Myxococcus guangdongensis: one gene and its partner. The protein of the gene in region 1 interacts with the protein of each later gene in a pairwise test. Links are inferred from orthologs where the notes say so. Each region holds a gene or a part of one and is shown in the gene's direction. Other genes may lie near its edges.

Region 1 (7,529 bases):
CGCGTTGCCGAAGTCCTCGCGCAGATAGGGAAGCATCACGTCCAGCACGCGCGGATCCATCGGCGTGGTGGCGTGGTTGTCCATGTAGATCGGCAGCTTCACCATTGCGTCCCACACCTTCCTGAAGGGGCTTGCGACTGCCCCCGCACCCCGGCGCCACCCAGGGGCGCGCTGCGGCGGGCATACACCGTCACACATGAATGTGGACCGGACTGGTCAATTATAAAATCGGGTGCCCTCGGGTCAAGCGAACATAAGGCGCACGAGAGACCCGCTGGGACTGGCCGGAAGGAGGGGATGTCGGCGTCGGAACGGCTGCGCCGGGGTGGATCAACCCGGGTGCGCCGTCCTGGCGCGGGGTGGTCCGGAATGGGGCGGCTCGGAAGCTCCCCCGCACGCAAGCGGCTGATTTCCCGAGGGGCGTGGGGCTGGCCGGGGGGCTGCAACCTGGGTGCGCCGCCAGGAGGCAGGCATGAGCGCGAACGCGAAGCGGGTGAGGGAATCGTCGGATTCGTCGGAGCAGGGCCGTGCACAGCTCGTCCGGATGGAGGCTGGCGGTGGGGGGATGGATAAGAACCGTTACTCGGACGGCTGGCGCGCGGGGAAGCCCGCGGAGGACCCGGAGAAGATGAAGCGCTGGGGGCTCATCACCGCCCGGCCGAGCGAGTTCCTGGTCCACATGCGCCGAGGCCGCGTGCGCGACATCAGCGGCCAGGGGGCCAGCTGCTTCAAGCTGCCGGGCGACTCGGTGGCGATTGTTCCCACCAGCATCCAGCGGCTGCACTTCACCGCGGACCAGGTGACGAGCGAGAAGGTGGGCGTGCAGGTGACGGGGCTCGCGGTGTACCGCATCGCGGACCCGCTGGTGGCCTTCCGCATGCTGAACTTCTCCTTCCCGGAGCGGGCGCAGGAGAAGCTGGCGGAGCTGCTCAGCGAGATGTTCGTGGGCGCCGCGCGCAGGCTGGTGGCCAACCTGTCCGTGGAGGAGTGCCTGTCCCGGCGCAAGGAGGGCATCGCCGCGGAGCTGATGCGCGAAATCGCGCCGGTGCTGTCGGGGCGGGGGCGTCTGGAGGACTCGACGGACGCGGGCTGGGGCGTGCTGCTGGACACGATTGAAATCCAGGACGTGCGCGTCCTGTCGTCCACCGTCTTCGAGAACATGCAGGCGCGCTTCCGCCGCGAGCAGGAGCGTCAGGCGCGCGAGGCGGAGCTGGCCAAGGAGCGCTTCGTCCACCGCGAGGAGACGGAGGCCGAGCGGCAGCTGAGCCTCCAGAAGCTCGAGGCCGAGGACGAGGTCCGCCAGCGCAGGCAGACCGCGGACGAGCAAACCAAGCTGGAGGTGCTGGCCGTCGAGGCGCGCGTGGCGGAGGCGAAGCTCGCCCAGGAGCGCACGCTCAAGCAGGAGCAGGCGACGGTGGAGCGCGAGGTGGCGCTCACCAAGCTCGCCGCCGAGCAGGACGTGCGTCAGAAGAAGCAGGTGGCGGACGAGCAGTCCAAGCTGGAGGCGCTCACCGCCGAGGCGCGGCTTTCCGAGGCGAAGATCGTCTCCGAGCGGCAGCTGGCCACCAGCCGCGCGCAGGTGGAGATGGAGAAGCTGTCGCGCGAGCAGGAGCTGGAGGGGGCCCGCGCGCGCATCGGCCTGGAGAAGCTCAAGCGCGAGCAGGACGCGGACGTGGGCCGCGCGAAGCTGGAGCTGGAGAAGCAGAAGCTGTTGCAGGAGGCCGAGGCCGCCCAGGCGCGCTTCGAGCTGGTGCGGCTGCAGCGCGAGCAGGAGAACGAGGGCGCCAAGGCGGCCATCGAGCTGGAGCGGCTGCGCCGCGAGCAGGAGCAGCAGAACGCGCTGGCGCAGATGGAGCTGGAGCGGCTGCGCCGGGAGCAGGAGCAGGCGGCGGCCCGGCACGAGGGCCAGCTGGCCGAGCAGCTCCAGGAGGTCGAGAAGCTCAAGGCGCAGCTGCAGGTGGTGCAGTCGCGGCGCGGCATCGCCGAGGCGGAGGTGGCCATCGCGGAGCTGGAGGTGCGGCGGGAGAACGCGCGGCAGGAGCTGGAGCTGTCGCGGGCCCGGGCGATGCGGGACATCGAGAACACCATCAGCCCGGAGGTCATCCAGATGACGCTGGCGCAGCAGCTTCCCCAGGTGGCGGCCGCGTTCCAGCAGAAGATGGGCGAAGTGCACGTCACGGCGGTGGATGGGGCGAATCCCTTTGGTTACATCGCCGCCGCGGTGGAGGGCGTCATGGGGCTGGCGCGGTCCGCGGGGCTGAAGGTGCCCGCCTCCTCGCTTGCCCCCACGGCGCAGTAGCCCCCGGGCCGGGGCCTGCGTATACAAAGCGGGCCCTTTTGCTGGGACGACGGAAGAGAGCGCGCATGAATGCCAAGAAGCTCGGGTTGATGGCCGTACTGGCCGGCGTGGCGGTGGTGGTGGTGCCGTGGCTGTTGCCCACCGGCCCCAGCACCGAGCTCGACGCGGCGCGTTTCCTGGAGTCCGGCAGCCTCTTCCTCGGCGCGGCCATCGTCTTCGGCGGGGGTTTGCTCACCGCGCTGACGCCCTGCGTCTACCCGCTCATCCCGATCACGGTGTCCGTCTTCGGCGCCCGCAAGGCCGACAGCCGGGGCAAGGCCATGCTGCTCACCACGTCCTACATCGTGGGCATGGGCGTGGTGTTCAGCGGGCTGGGCATCCTGGCGGCGAAGACGGGCCAGGCGTTCGGCTCGATGTTGGGGCACCCCGCGGTGGTGACGGGGCTGGCGGTGTTCCTGCTGCTCTTGGCCTCGTCGATGTTCGGCGCGTTCGAGCTGGCGCTGCCGTCGGGCCTGCAGACGCGGCTCAACTCGGTGGGCGGCGCGGGCGTGGCGGGCGCGTTCCTGATGGGCAGCGTGTCGGGCTTCCTCGCGGCGCCGTGCACGGGGCCGGTGCTCACGGGGTTGCTCGCCTTCGTGGCGAAGACGGCGAACGTGACGCTGGGCGCCTCGCTGCTGTTCATCTACGCGTTGGGCATCGGCGTGCCGTTCTTCATCCTCGGTGTGTCCACGGTGCGGCTGCCCAAGAGCGGCGTGTGGATGGAGTGGGTGAAGAGCGTGCTGGGCATCATGCTCGTCGCGCTGGCGTTCAGCTATCTGAAGGACGCGTCGCCGTGGGCGCGCGACGTGGTGAAGGCGGCGGGCGCGGAGCTGGGGCGTCTGCCGGGCGCGGCGCTGGCGGGGGTGCTCGCGGTGGTGGGCGTGCTCCTGGGCGCGGTGCACCGCTCGTTCAAGGAGGGCGCGCGCGACTTCTCGTTCAAGGCGTTCGGTGTCGCGCTGGTGGTGGCAGCGCTGATGGTGCGCGGCGGCGCGCTGGACGCGGGCCCGGTGGGTGAGCTGTGGGTGCGCCTGGGCGTGGCGGAGCGTCCGCGCGCTCCGGCGTGGGCGTGGGACCACGTGATGCCCGCGAAGAAGGCCACGTTCTCTCGCGAGGCGTTCGACCAGGTGCTGGCCCAGGCGAAGGCCGACGGTCGCCCGGTGCTCATCGACTTCTTCGCGGACTGGTGCGCGGCCTGCAAGGAGCTGGACCGCGAGACGTACCCGGCGCCGCAGGTCATCTCGCAGTCGTCCGAGGGGCAGTTCCTCACCATCAAGATCGACGCGACGAACAGCGATGATGCGCTCGACGCGCTGATGGAGCGCTTCGGCGTGGAGGGCCTGCCCACGGTGGCCTTCGTGTCGCAGACGGGCACGGAGCTCAAGCGCCCGCGCGTCACCGGCTTCCTGGAGCCCGTGCCGTTCGCCGAGCAGATGCGCAAGGCGCGCTGCACCGAGGGCGCCTCCTGCTGAGCCCGCCGTCCTCTTCGTGAGGCGGCGCGACGCTCAGTCTTCGTCGTCCTCGTCACAGGCCGGCGCGGGGCCTCGGCCGCGGCTCGCGAGCACGCGGTCGATCATCGTCTCGTGCAAGTCGTAGAGCGGCTGGGACACGTCCTCGCCCTCCAGGTACGTGAGCGCGCCGGCGATGGCTTCAATCGTCGACATGCCGTCCGGATGCGGCGGCCTGCGCAGCCGGCGTGAATCCACCGGCGGCGGAGGCAGCTTCAGTCCGGGCAGCCTGCGCAGCGCGGGCAGCCGCTGCACCATGCGGCGCGCCTGTCCCCAGCTCCCATCCAGGATGATGAGCCGCCGGGGCTTCTCGGCCTCCGGCGCGGCCGTCTGCTGCGCGTCCGGGAAGAGCAACCACGTGGAGCCGTCATCCTCCAGCACCGACGCGTCGAAGCGCTGACCCGGTGAGCCATACGAGACGATGTGACAGCGCGGCAGCGCGAGCGCCGCCATGCGCGCGGTGTTCGTCGACTTGAGCGTCTCCTTGTGGTGACGGATGACGAGCAGCTCCGTGCGCGTGGGGATGCTCGGCAGCTCGGCGCACAGGCACAGCGGGGACGGCAGGAAGCAGCGCGGACAGCGGCCCGCGAGGTCCTCCGGAGTTCGAGACCTCATTTCCCCTGACGGTAGCGCTCCATCAAGGCTTTCGCCTCGCGAAGCTTCTCCTCCACGTAGCGGTCATCCGCGTCCGGCTCGTAGTCCGCGTCCGGCACGTCCAGCTGGAAGATGGCGGAGAGCAGAATCGGCGCGACCTCCAGCCACTCGGCCGTGCGGTTGAGCGCGGCCTGCCTGCGGCCCGCGAAGGTCTCCGGCCCATCCTCCGGCCCGCAGCGACAGATGCGCGCGGAGTCTCCGGAGACGTCCACATAGAGCCCCAGCACCTCGGCGTCGACCTCGGCCGCCAGCGCGCACGTGGCCTCGCTGACGTACGCGGCCATGGCCTGGGCCGCCGAGCGCTCCGTGAGCGAGCGCACCAGGTACACCTGCCACCCCGCCTCCGACAGCGCGCCGGACTCCTGGATGGGCGTCAGCTCCGCGGGCGGTGCCTGGATGCGCGACAGCAGCCGTCGCACGGGCGCCTCCAGCCGCTCCAGCCGCGCGCTCGACGCGGGGCAGAAGAAGAGGACGCGGTACTCACGGCTGTCTGCTGCGGTTTCCATGGGCATACGGCGTCGCAAGTACGGCGCTGCGGGGAGGAGCTGCGTTGGCCCAAGAGGACCAAAGGATTCCCCGACCTTGCAAGTGGGGAGTTGGGTGGAGATTTCAAGACGTGGCGGACGGGAGGGCCATGCTTGACGCGGGCGCCCGACGCTCGGAGGCCACCCAGACCCCGGCGGCCAGCACCAGGAGTCCCCCCGCCACGCCCACCGGTGTGAGCGCCTCGGAGAAGACGGCCCAGCCCACCAGGGAGGCCGTGAGCGGCTCCAGGTACGTCAGCGCCCCGGCCGCCGCCGTGGGCACCCGGCTCAGCCCCGCATTGAAGAGGCACGTCCCCGCAAGGCCGCACACCGCGCCCCCGGCGAGGACCTGGAGGGTGGCGGAGTCCAACGCCGTCGGCAGCGCGTCCGTCCCGGCGATGAGCAGCAGCACCCCGGCGGACACCGGCGCGTGCAGCGAGGCCACCGCCAGCGGCGAGTAGGCCCGCGTCGCCGCCTTCGTCCCCAGGACGATGGCCGCGAAGAACAGGGCGCTGCCCGCGCCGAGCGCCGCCGTCATCCCCGTTCCCCCCTGTCCGTCGGGCCGGCCGATGAGCATCACCAGCCCCACCAGCGTCACCGGCCCCGCGACCAGGGCCCGCACGGAGCGCCTCTCCCCCAGCACCCACGGCGCCGCGAGCGCGAGCAGCAACGGGGCGAGGTAGTGCGTGAGCACGGCCACCGACACGGGGCCGCGCTTCATGGCGGCGAAGAACAGGCTGATGTTGGCCGCGTCCGCCAGGGCCACGACGAGCAGGGCCACCGTGGCGCGCCGGTCATGAAAAGGGGCGCCGCGCAGCAGCAGGGGCACCGGCAGCGACATGGCGACGAGCGCCAGGAACGCGTTCTGCGCCCAGGACAGGCCCGCGGGCCGGAGGAAGAGGGACCAGCACCCCCAGAGGGTGGCCCCCGCCGCGACCATCGCGAAATGCCGCACTGCTCGTGACTCCCGGTGACGTCGGAGCGCCTCGAGGCGCTGACGGGGCGCACACTAGGAACATCTGCCACACTCCGTCCATGGGGCCCCTGTTCGCCTACAGCCTCGTGCCTGTCTTGTCGGTGTCGCTCCTCTTGTGTTTCACGGCCGCGCTGCGAGGCCGGGACGCCGCGGGGCTGACGCTGTACTGCCTCGCCACCGCGTTCTGGAGCGGCTCACTCCTGCTGCTGTGCGTGCCCCAGGCCGCGTGGCTCGGTGAGCGCTTCGCCGCCAGTGGCGCCTTCACCGCCGCCGCCTTCTTCCACACCGCGCAGGATGTCGCGCGCCAGCGCTCGCCCAGGCTGGTGGTGCTCGCGTACGTCGTGGCCACCGTCGTCACCCTGGTGGGGGCGCTCTTCCCGGACGCGCTGTATGGCCCCTTGGCCATGAAGCGGGGGCCGCTGTTCTGGCCCACCATGGCGCTGTCGGTCTCCGCGGCGGGCGTGCCCCTGGTGCTCCTGGCGCGCGCGTACCGGCAGCAGACGCCCGAGCGTCGGCCGCTCTTGCGCAGCCTGGGCATCGTCGGCGCGCTCGCGTACTCGGGAGGGCTGGCCACGGCGCTGTTGCTGTCCGCGGGCTATGCGCTGCCCTTCGGGATGTACCTGGTGCTGGCCTCGTTGCTGGTGCTCGTGCACGTCATCAACGCGCACCAGCCGCCCTCCGAGCGCAGGCTGCTGGAGCGCAGCCTCGTCTACTCGGCGATGGCGGCGGTGCTGTCCGCGGGCTTCCTCTTCGGCGTGCTGACGCTGATGGCGGGCAGCGGCCAACCCTTCCTGGCCGAGTACCGCGCGGGAGCCTTCTTCCTGCTCGCCCTGGCGGCGCTCGCCTTCGAGCCCCTGCGCCAGGGGCTCCAGGAGTGGCTGGGACGAAGGCTGCTGCGAGGACGCGCCACGGGCACGGAGCTGGTGGCGGCGCTGGCGGAGCAGGAGACGCGGGCCGACCAGGCCGCGCGCCTGGCCGAGCTGGGACAGTTCTCCTCGGCCGTGGCCCACGAGGTGCGAAACCCGCTGGGCGTGCTCGCCGCGCAGCTGAAGCTGTTGGAGCGCCAGGGCGCGGACGCGGACACGCTGGCGGGCATGCGCGAGCAGATTGCCCGTGCGGGCCACTTCGTCGACGAGCTGTTGCGTTATGGAAGGCCTCGCCCGCTGGAGCTGCGCCGGGTGGATGTCCATGCCACCGTGGCGCTGGCGTACTCCACCGCGCGACAGGGATTGGGCCCCCTGGCGCCGGAGGTGTCCTTCGAGCTGGCGGAAGGCGAACCGCTGTCGATGGAAGCGGACCAATCCCAGCTCTCCCAGGTGTTTGTCATTGTGCTGGAGAATGCATTGCTCGCGCTGGGGGATGTCGCTCGACCCCGGCTCCAGGTCCGGCTCTCTCAATCCGACACGACGCTCCAGGTCCTCGTGGAGGACAGCGGGCCGGGCATCCCTCCGGAGCTGCTGCCCCGGCTGTTCCAGCCCTTCGTCACGGGGCGGAGGCGCGAGGGACCTCGTCCGGGGACGGGGCTGGGATTG
Region 2 (7,539 bases), on another replicon or contig:
GCCTGGCCCTCAGCGCACCGGGCACTGTCTACGCCGCGATTTCCAGCAATGCCCGGGCAAGGGATGTGCTCCTGCCTCTGCTATTGTTCCCGCTGGTCATCCCTGCCCTGCTGTCCGCGGCCAAGGCGACCACGCTCGTATTGCAGGGAGACCCCATGAATCAGTTGGGCTCATGGCTAGGGCTTTTGCTCGGTTTCAATCTGATTTACTGGGGCGTGGGCTTCATGCTCTTCCCTCGCATCATCGAGGACTGACGGATGAACAAGCTCATCAAGTGGGGCCTCCCGGTGGTGGGCCTGGGCGTGCTCGCGGCGGGCTGGTGGTTGGGCCTGGCGTGGGCGCCTCCGGACCGGGAGATGGGTGACGTGCAGCGCATCATGTACGTGCACGTGCCACTCCAGTGGATGGCCATGCTGGCCATGTTCCTGAACTTCGTGATGGCGGTGTCACACCTGCTCAAGTCCAAGCCGGGCTGGAAGCTGGACTCCACGGCGGAGTCGGCGGCCGAGGTGGGCTTGCTGCTGGGCGCGCTGGGCATGGTGACCGGGGCCATCTGGGGCCGCCCGACGTGGGGCGTCTACTGGTCGTGGGACCCGCGCCTGACGTCGGAGGCCATCATGCTGGTGACGTACACCGGCTATCTGGTGCTGCGGCGCTTCGTGGAGGACCCCGACAAGCGCGCGACGTGGAGCGCGGTGGTGGCCATCCTGGGCGCCATCAACCTGCCCATCGTCTGGTTCTCGGTGCGCTGGTGGCGAAGCCTGCACCAGGTGCAGTCGAGCCCGAAGACGGTGGATCCGCAGATGGTGCTGCCGCTGCGCGTGTCGGCCATCGGCCTGCTGCTGCTCACCATCGCCATGCTCGTCTACCGCTACCGCATCGCCCTGGCCGAGCGCCAGGCGGAGGTGGCGCTGCCGGACGCGCTGCCCGCCGCGGGCGCGCCGGATGTCCACAACACCCCGAAGGTGGCCTGACCATGACGACGCTGACGACGCTGGGAGTCCTCGCCCAGGCCGCGGGCCAGGTGGGAAGTGGCCGCATCCAGGGGGGCTGGGGCTATGTCTGGGCGTGCTACGGCATCACCGTGGCGGCGCTCGTGCTTTACTCGCTGTCCCTCTGGCTGCGCCGGCCCCAGGCCCCGCAGGACGCGAAGGAGTAGGTGGTCATGACGCCTGTCGCCCGTAATCGGATCTTCGCCCTGGGAGCCCTGCTCGTCGCGGGAGCTGGCCTGGGCTTCGTCGCCTTCGGCAACATCGGCGAGAACCTCGTCTACTACTGGAGCCCGGCGGAGATGCTGGCCCAGGGTGACAAGGCCTACACGGCCACCATCCGCCTGGGCGGCGTGGTGCAGCCGGGCAGCATCCAGTGGAACGCCGAGCACACCACCCTGCACTTCCGCGTCGCCAACGACGTGACGGAGGGCGCGGCCAGCGTGCTGGTGCGCTCCACGGAGACGCCGCCGCAGATGTTCCGCGACAAGATTGGCGTCGTGGTGGAGGGCACCTACGACGCGTCCGGCGTGTTCAGCTCCAACCGGCTGATGGTGAACCACTCGAACGAGTACCGCGCCCCCAAGGAGGGCGAGGACCCGAACAAGTGGCGTGAGACGCTGTCGGACGGCACGACGACGGCGAGCGCGACGCCCGGAGCGGAGGCGCGGTGAACGGCTCGCTCGGATATGGACTGGTGCTCGGAGGGCTCGCGTTCGCGACCTTCGGCGCGCTGGTCGGCCTGGTCACCGGCCTGCGCCGCAGCGAGGCGGGCTTCCCGTGGGTGATGCGCGCGGTGTGGGGCTTCGCCGGCTGCATGATCGCCGCGAACCTGGTGATGGTGTACGCGCTCGTCTCGCACGACTTCAGCGTGAAGTACGTGGCGCAGGTGGGCAGCCGGGACACGCCGCTGCTCTACACGGTGGTGTCGCTGTGGAGCGCGCTGGAGGGGTCCATCCTCTTCTGGGGCTTCATCATGGGCGCGTACGTCGCGGCGTTCGCGTGGCTGCACCGCCGCGAGCACGCGCGCTACATGTCGCTGGCGCTGGGCACCATGCTGGCGGTGGGCGTGTTCTTCACGTTCCTCATCGCGGGCCCCGCCAACCCCTGGGGCGCCGTGTCGCCGGTGCCGCCGGACGGCCCGGGTCCCAATCCCCTGCTGCAGAACCACATCCTGATGGTCATCCACCCGCCCTTCCTCTACCTGGGCTACGTGGGCATGACGGTGCCGTTCGGCGTGGCGGTGGCGGGCCTCTTGCGCGGTGAGATTGGCGAGGCGTGGATGGCGCCCCTGCGGCGCTGGACGCTGGTCGCCTGGTTGTTCCTGTCCATCGGCATCATCCTCGGCGCGTGGTGGGCCTACGCCGTGCTCGGCTGGGGCGGCTACTGGGCGTGGGACCCGGTGGAGAACGCTAGCTTCCTGCCGTGGCTGACGGCCACCGCGTTCATGCACTCGACGATGGTGCAGGAGCGCAAGCGGATGCTGAAGCTGTGGACGCTGTCGCTCGCGCTGGCGTCCTTCGTGTTGACCATCCTGGGCACGTTCATGACGCGCTCGGGCATCTTCAACTCGGTGCACTCCTTCACCCAGTCGGACATCGGCCCCACGTTCCTGGTGTTCCTGGGCGTGCTGTTGGTGGTGTGCATCGGCCTGCTGGCGGTGCGCGGACCGCTGCTCGTGCCCGAGGGCCGGATGAGCTCGCTGGTGTCGCGCGAGGCGAGCATCCTGGTCAACAACCTGGTGTTCGTGGCGATCACCTTCACGGTGCTGCTGGGCACGCTCTATCCGCTGGTGTCCGAGGCGGTGCGCGGCGTGCGCGTCAGCGTGGGTGAGCCGTACTTCAACAAGATGGCGGTGCCGGGCGGCATCGCGGTGCTGTTCCTGATGGGCGTGGGCCCGGTGCTGCCGTGGGGCACGCCGGACAAGGCCACGCTGCGCCGGCAGTTCATCATCCCCGCGGTGGTGGGGCTCATCGTGACCGCGGTGTGCTTCGCGGTGGGGCTGCGCGGCGTCTACCCGCTGCTCACCTTCGGGCTCGCCGGCTTCGTCACCGTCGTCACGCTGCGGGAGCTGGTGGCGCCGGTGCGCGTTCGCATGTCGGAGCGCAAGGAAGGGCTGTTCACCGCGCTCGTCACCAGCGCCACCAAGGCGCAGCGCCGCTTCGGCGGCTACGTGGTGCACCTGGGCATCGTCCTCATCATCGTCGCGGTGGCCGCGTCGTCCGCGTACGTGAAGCACACGTCCGGCACGCTGAAGAAGGGCCAGACGATGCAGCTGGACGGCTACCAGATGAAGTACCTGGGGCTGATGAGCGGCGAGGAGCCGCACCGCACCTTCGTGGCCGCGCGCGTGGAGGTGACGACGCCGGGCGGCAAGGTCACGGAGATGAAGCCCCGGCTCAACTACTACGAGCGGAGCACGGACCCCATCGGCACGCCCGCGGTGCGCGAGACGGCGGGCGAGGACTTCTACCTCTCGCTCATGGCCTTCTCCGAGCAGGCCGGCAACGCCAGCTTCAACGTCTGGGTCTTCCCGATGGTGGGGTGGATCTGGTGGAGCATCCCGTTCCTGGTGCTGGGCACGCTCATCGCCATCTGGCCGCGTCGCAGGGCGGCGGTGGCGCTGTCGAGCGCGGAGGTCGGCGCGAGCATCGCCGGGGGTGACGCGGAACGGGGGGCGGCATGAAGCGCTGGCGCTACACGCTGGGCTTCGTCGTCCTCTCCCTGGCGCTGCTGACGGTGCTCTACAAGGGCTTCGGGCGCAACCCGCACGAGGTGCCCTTCATGCTGACGGGCAAGCCCGCGCCGGACTTCGTGCTGCGCTCGCTGACCAGCAACGAGCGGGTGAGCCTGGCGGACCTGAAGGGCCGCCCGTTGGTCATCAACTTCTGGGCGTCCTGGTGTGTGCCGTGCCAGTACGAGCACCCGGTGCTCGAGTGGGGCCATCGCGAGTACGGCTCGAAGGCGGTGTTCCTGGGCGTGGTGTTCGAGGACTCCGAGGACAACGCTCGCGCCTTCCTGCGGCGCCAGGAGGCCAAGTTCCCGCAGCTCATCGACCCGCGCTCGCGCATGGCGGTGAGCTATGGCGTGGCGGGGGTGCCGGAGACGTACTTCATCGACCCGTCGGGCATCATCCGAGGCAAGCACGTGGGGCCCATCGACCCGGAGTCGCTCACCCGCCGCATCCGGGAGATTACGACCAGCTCGCCCGCCGCCGAGGCCCAGCGTCCGTAGGGGCAGCAACCGTTACCCTTGCTTCACGTGGGGCCTCTCGCTTCCGGTGAAAACCTCGTGTTATTCCACGACTTGCGTTGACCGTGAGGGCTCCCCCCGCCCTCCGCACAGCAAGGTGGGTTCATGCGGTGCCCGGAGTGCGGTGAGTCCTCGAACGCGCGGCTGAAGTACTGCGAGAACTGCGGCGGCAAGATGCCGGAGAGCCCCCAGGGGCTGACGGGCTCGCGCCCCGCGCTGCGGACGAACTCCACGCGGCGGGCCACGGAGGGGCCGTCCTACGCGGCGGACATCCTCGACGAGGCGGAGGCCCACAGCCAGGGCGCCGCCTACGTGCCCGCGGGCACCCGCGACACCACGGAGGACACGGACCCGGGCCAATCGCGCCCCGGCTACGACGGCCCCAAGTGGCTGGCGAGCGTGCCGGCGCACTCGCAGAGCGTCGTGGGGCTCGCGGTGCTGTCGTTCGCGCTGGCGCTCTCCATCCTCCCCTCCTTCGACGGCGTGGGCGTGGTGGGCGCGCTGCTGGCGGTGGTGGGCGCGGTGCTGACGCTGGCGCGGGAGCTGCGGCTCGCGGGCGAGGCCCAGGGCGTCACGAAGCTCTTGCCGGAGGTGCTCTACCGTCCGGAGATTCCCGCGGCCTTCTCCGCGCTGCTGGCGGCGCTGAGCTTCCGCATGCTGGGGATTGGCGTGATGCCCGTGCTGTGGCTGTTGGCCTCGGGGCTCATCATCCATGACCAGTGGCGCAAGGTGATTTCCGGACCGGATGGCGTGCTCGCGCGGTGGTTCGATTTGCGCCAGCTGCTGGTGATGCCGTCGGTGCTCACGCTCGGCGGCGTGGGGCTGGCGCTGCTGACGCTGTTCGCGCCCTGGGCCACGCTGAGCACGCTGCCGGAGGTGCCGGACGCGCCCGTGCCCTCGGGCCCGCCGGAGCTGCGGGTCATCGGCGCGCAGAAGGCCGCGGACGACGTGCTGTACTCCGCGAACGCCGGCACCATCACGCTGACGGGCTGGGATTTGTCCGGCGCGGTGCTGGTGGAGCTGCTGCTGCTGTCGGTGCTGGCGCTGCTCGCGCTGAGGCCCGAGGTGTCCCGTCCCGCGTGGACGCGCTTCGCGCCGGTGGGTGTGCTGGGCGTGGGGCTGCTCTGGGCGCTGTTGCACCTGAAGCTGTCGCCCGGTCCGTTCATCTTCGTCGTGGGCCTGGCGGCCATGGGCGTGCAGGCCGTGCGTCAGCTGCGGGAGTCGCAGGAGGCGCTGGCCCCGGCGCCCGCGTACGACGACAGCGTCGATGTGACACAGCGCGAGGAGGACCCGGAGCCCGAGCCCGAGGACATGTATCCGGATGACGAGGGAAACCCGGATGACATGGGTCCGGATGACGAGGGAAACCCGGATGACATGGGCCCGGACGACGAGGAGGAGCCCAAGCCGCGTGGCCGTTGAGGTAGAGGGGAGGCATGTCGTCCACTCCTCCCCTCCCCCCTGGCGCGGTCGCCTTCGTGGACCGCTGGCGTGAGCTGTTCGATGCGCGTGACTGGGCTGCCCTGCGGGCCCACGAGCATCCCGACTTCCCGGAGTCCGGTCCGCCCAAGCAGAACGACAGCTTCATGCGGGGGCTCGGCCAGGGTGGCTACCGGGTCGCGAGCGCGAAGCTGAAGCCCTTCGTACAGCCCAAGTGGTCCATCTTCCGTACGACGCGATTGCACCCGCAACCGACGTACTGGTGTGACCTGGTTTTGAAGAACGAGAAGGGACACCAGACCGAGGCCTTCCTCTCCTTGGCCCCATGGGAGGGCACCGAGGGCGCCTTCCGCGCGTCGTACTACGTCGAGCTTCCGCCAAAGAAGAAGGTCGCTCCGCTGGACCTGGGCAAGGAGAAGGCGCGCGTCTCGAAGTTCCTGGCCAAGACGGTGAAGGACTTCGCGCGGAGCAACAAGGACCCGCGGCCCGTTCAACGACTGGGGCTCCGGTACTCCACCGACAACGGGTCGCTGAACGTGGGCTTCGACCTGAACCCCGCTTCAGAGCCGGGCGAAGGGATGACCCATGACGACTTCGCGGAGCTGCTCGTCCCCCGGTGGCCGGATGTGCAGGAGCACAGGCCCGCGGTGGTGGGGCTCGACGGCGTGAAGCTCGCGGCCCGCGATGATGGGACGTGGGGCACGCCCGAGACCCATGCGCGACTCGAGGTGTACCTGGGGAAGATGCTCGTCGCGATGCTGCTCGAGATGCGCGACAGCGGCCAGTTCGAGGCCCTCCGCGCCTCGGACACCGTGGAGCTGGGCGTCGAGGAGTCCGAGGGCCACTTCGGCTGGCCCGACTACGAGGAGCGCGGGCGCGAGAACCGACTGACGGCGAAGCGCTGACCCTGTCAGCCTCCACGCGCCCGTCGTCGCGGGCCGCGCTCCGCGTCCCACGCGAAGTCCAGCCGCTCATCGAGAGACGCCAGCGCCCCACGCGAGCGGACGTGAAGATGCCGCGCCCCTGGGGCCAGTCCCTCAACGCCCCCGCGCTCTCGAGGAAGCGGTCCTCCGCCGAGAAGCGACCATGCCGCGCCTTCAACTCCTCTCGCTCGTCCTCCTGACGTGTCCGCGACGAAGCCAGACACGTCAAAGGCTCGCGTGACGAGTCATCACGCGAGCCCGGTGATGCAGCGCCACTCAGGGAGCCTTCTTCGCCTCGGGTGCGTCCAGCTCCTTGAGCGCCTTCTCCGCGTTCGTGTTGGACGGGTCCAGCTCCAGCGAGCGGCGATAGCTCGCCTTCGCCAGGGCCTTGTCCCCCTGGGCCAGGTACGCCTCGCCCAGGCTGTCGTGGACGTTCCCGTCCTGGGGGAACTGCTCCACGTTGGCCTTGAAGATTTCGATGGCCTCGGGTCCCCGGCCCGCGCGCAGCAGGTCATACCCGACGCGGTTGAGCTGCCCCGGCCCGAAGAAGAACTCGGCGCCCGCCTTGCTGCCCTTGAGCTGCTTGTACGTGGCCAGCGCCTGCTGCGCGGTGCCCGTGGCCAGGATGCGCGAGACCTCGTCCGCGATGGACTTGAGCGGCGGCTTCGGTGCGACACCGTTCAGGATGCTCAGCACGCCGGCGGACAGCGGCCGGGGGCTCGCGCCGCGCCCCACGTTGGAGAGCGCGACGACGACCTGCTTCTTCTCGGGGACCCGCACGAAGAAGGAGCTGAACCCGTTGATGCCGCCCCCGTGGGAGACGGCCGCCAGCTTCGTCTTGCCGTCATCCAGCTCGAACGGCTCCATCGACACCCCGAAGCCGTAATGGTCCAGGCCCGGCGTCGTCATCTTCTGCTTCAGCTCCGCCGACAACA

Evidence for each region.
Region 2: the proteins of LXT21_RS01525 (region 1) and LXT21_RS14310 interact in binary tests that used the Escherichia coli proteins (3 or more experiments, as listed by UniProt). The link is inferred for Myxococcus guangdongensis from one-to-one orthologs.

Annotation. Positions count from the first base shown.
Region 1 is NZ_JAJVKW010000001.1:361,508-369,036, reverse strand. What follows is about bases 1,596-4,585. They hold LXT21_RS01525 (protein-disulfide reductase DsbD family protein), read left to right. Parts: upstream 1,596-2,364; coding sequence 2,365-3,807; downstream 3,808-4,585. Other genes in these bases: LXT21_RS01515 (hypothetical protein), read right to left, coding at 4,455-4,585; LXT21_RS01520 (tRNA-uridine aminocarboxypropyltransferase), read right to left, coding at 3,841-4,458; LXT21_RS01530 (SPFH domain-containing protein), read left to right, coding at 1,596-2,299. Outside these bases: LXT21_RS01535 (IscS subfamily cysteine desulfurase), read right to left, coding at 1-102; more of LXT21_RS01530, read left to right, coding at 473-1,595; more of LXT21_RS01515, read right to left, coding at 4,586-5,003; LXT21_RS01510 (DMT family transporter), read right to left, coding at 5,107-5,976; LXT21_RS01505 (sensor histidine kinase), read left to right, coding at 6,099-7,529. UniProt on the Escherichia coli protein: Required to facilitate the formation of correct disulfide bonds in some periplasmic proteins and for the assembly of the periplasmic c-type cytochromes.
Region 2 is NZ_JAJVKW010000004.1:238,205-245,743, reverse strand. The notes cover bases 2,448-5,447. They hold LXT21_RS14310 (TlpA family protein disulfide reductase), read left to right. Parts: upstream 2,448-3,671; coding sequence 3,672-4,223; downstream 4,224-5,447. Other genes in these bases: LXT21_RS14305 (zinc ribbon domain-containing protein), read left to right, coding at 4,347-5,447; LXT21_RS14315 (heme lyase CcmF/NrfE family subunit), read left to right, coding at 2,448-3,675. In the rest of the region: LXT21_RS14335 (heme exporter protein CcmB), read left to right, coding at 1-254; cytochrome c biogenesis protein CcsA, read left to right, coding at 258-974; LXT21_RS14325 (hypothetical protein), read left to right, coding at 977-1,159; LXT21_RS14320 (cytochrome c maturation protein CcmE), read left to right, coding at 1,166-1,663; more of LXT21_RS14315, read left to right, coding at 1,660-2,447; more of LXT21_RS14305, read left to right, coding at 5,448-5,663; LXT21_RS14300 (hypothetical protein), read left to right, coding at 5,678-6,586; LXT21_RS14295 (serine hydrolase), read right to left, coding at 6,881-7,539. UniProt on the Escherichia coli protein: Involved in disulfide bond formation. Catalyzes a late, reductive step in the assembly of periplasmic c-type cytochromes, probably the reduction of disulfide bonds of the apocytochrome c to allow covalent linkage with the heme.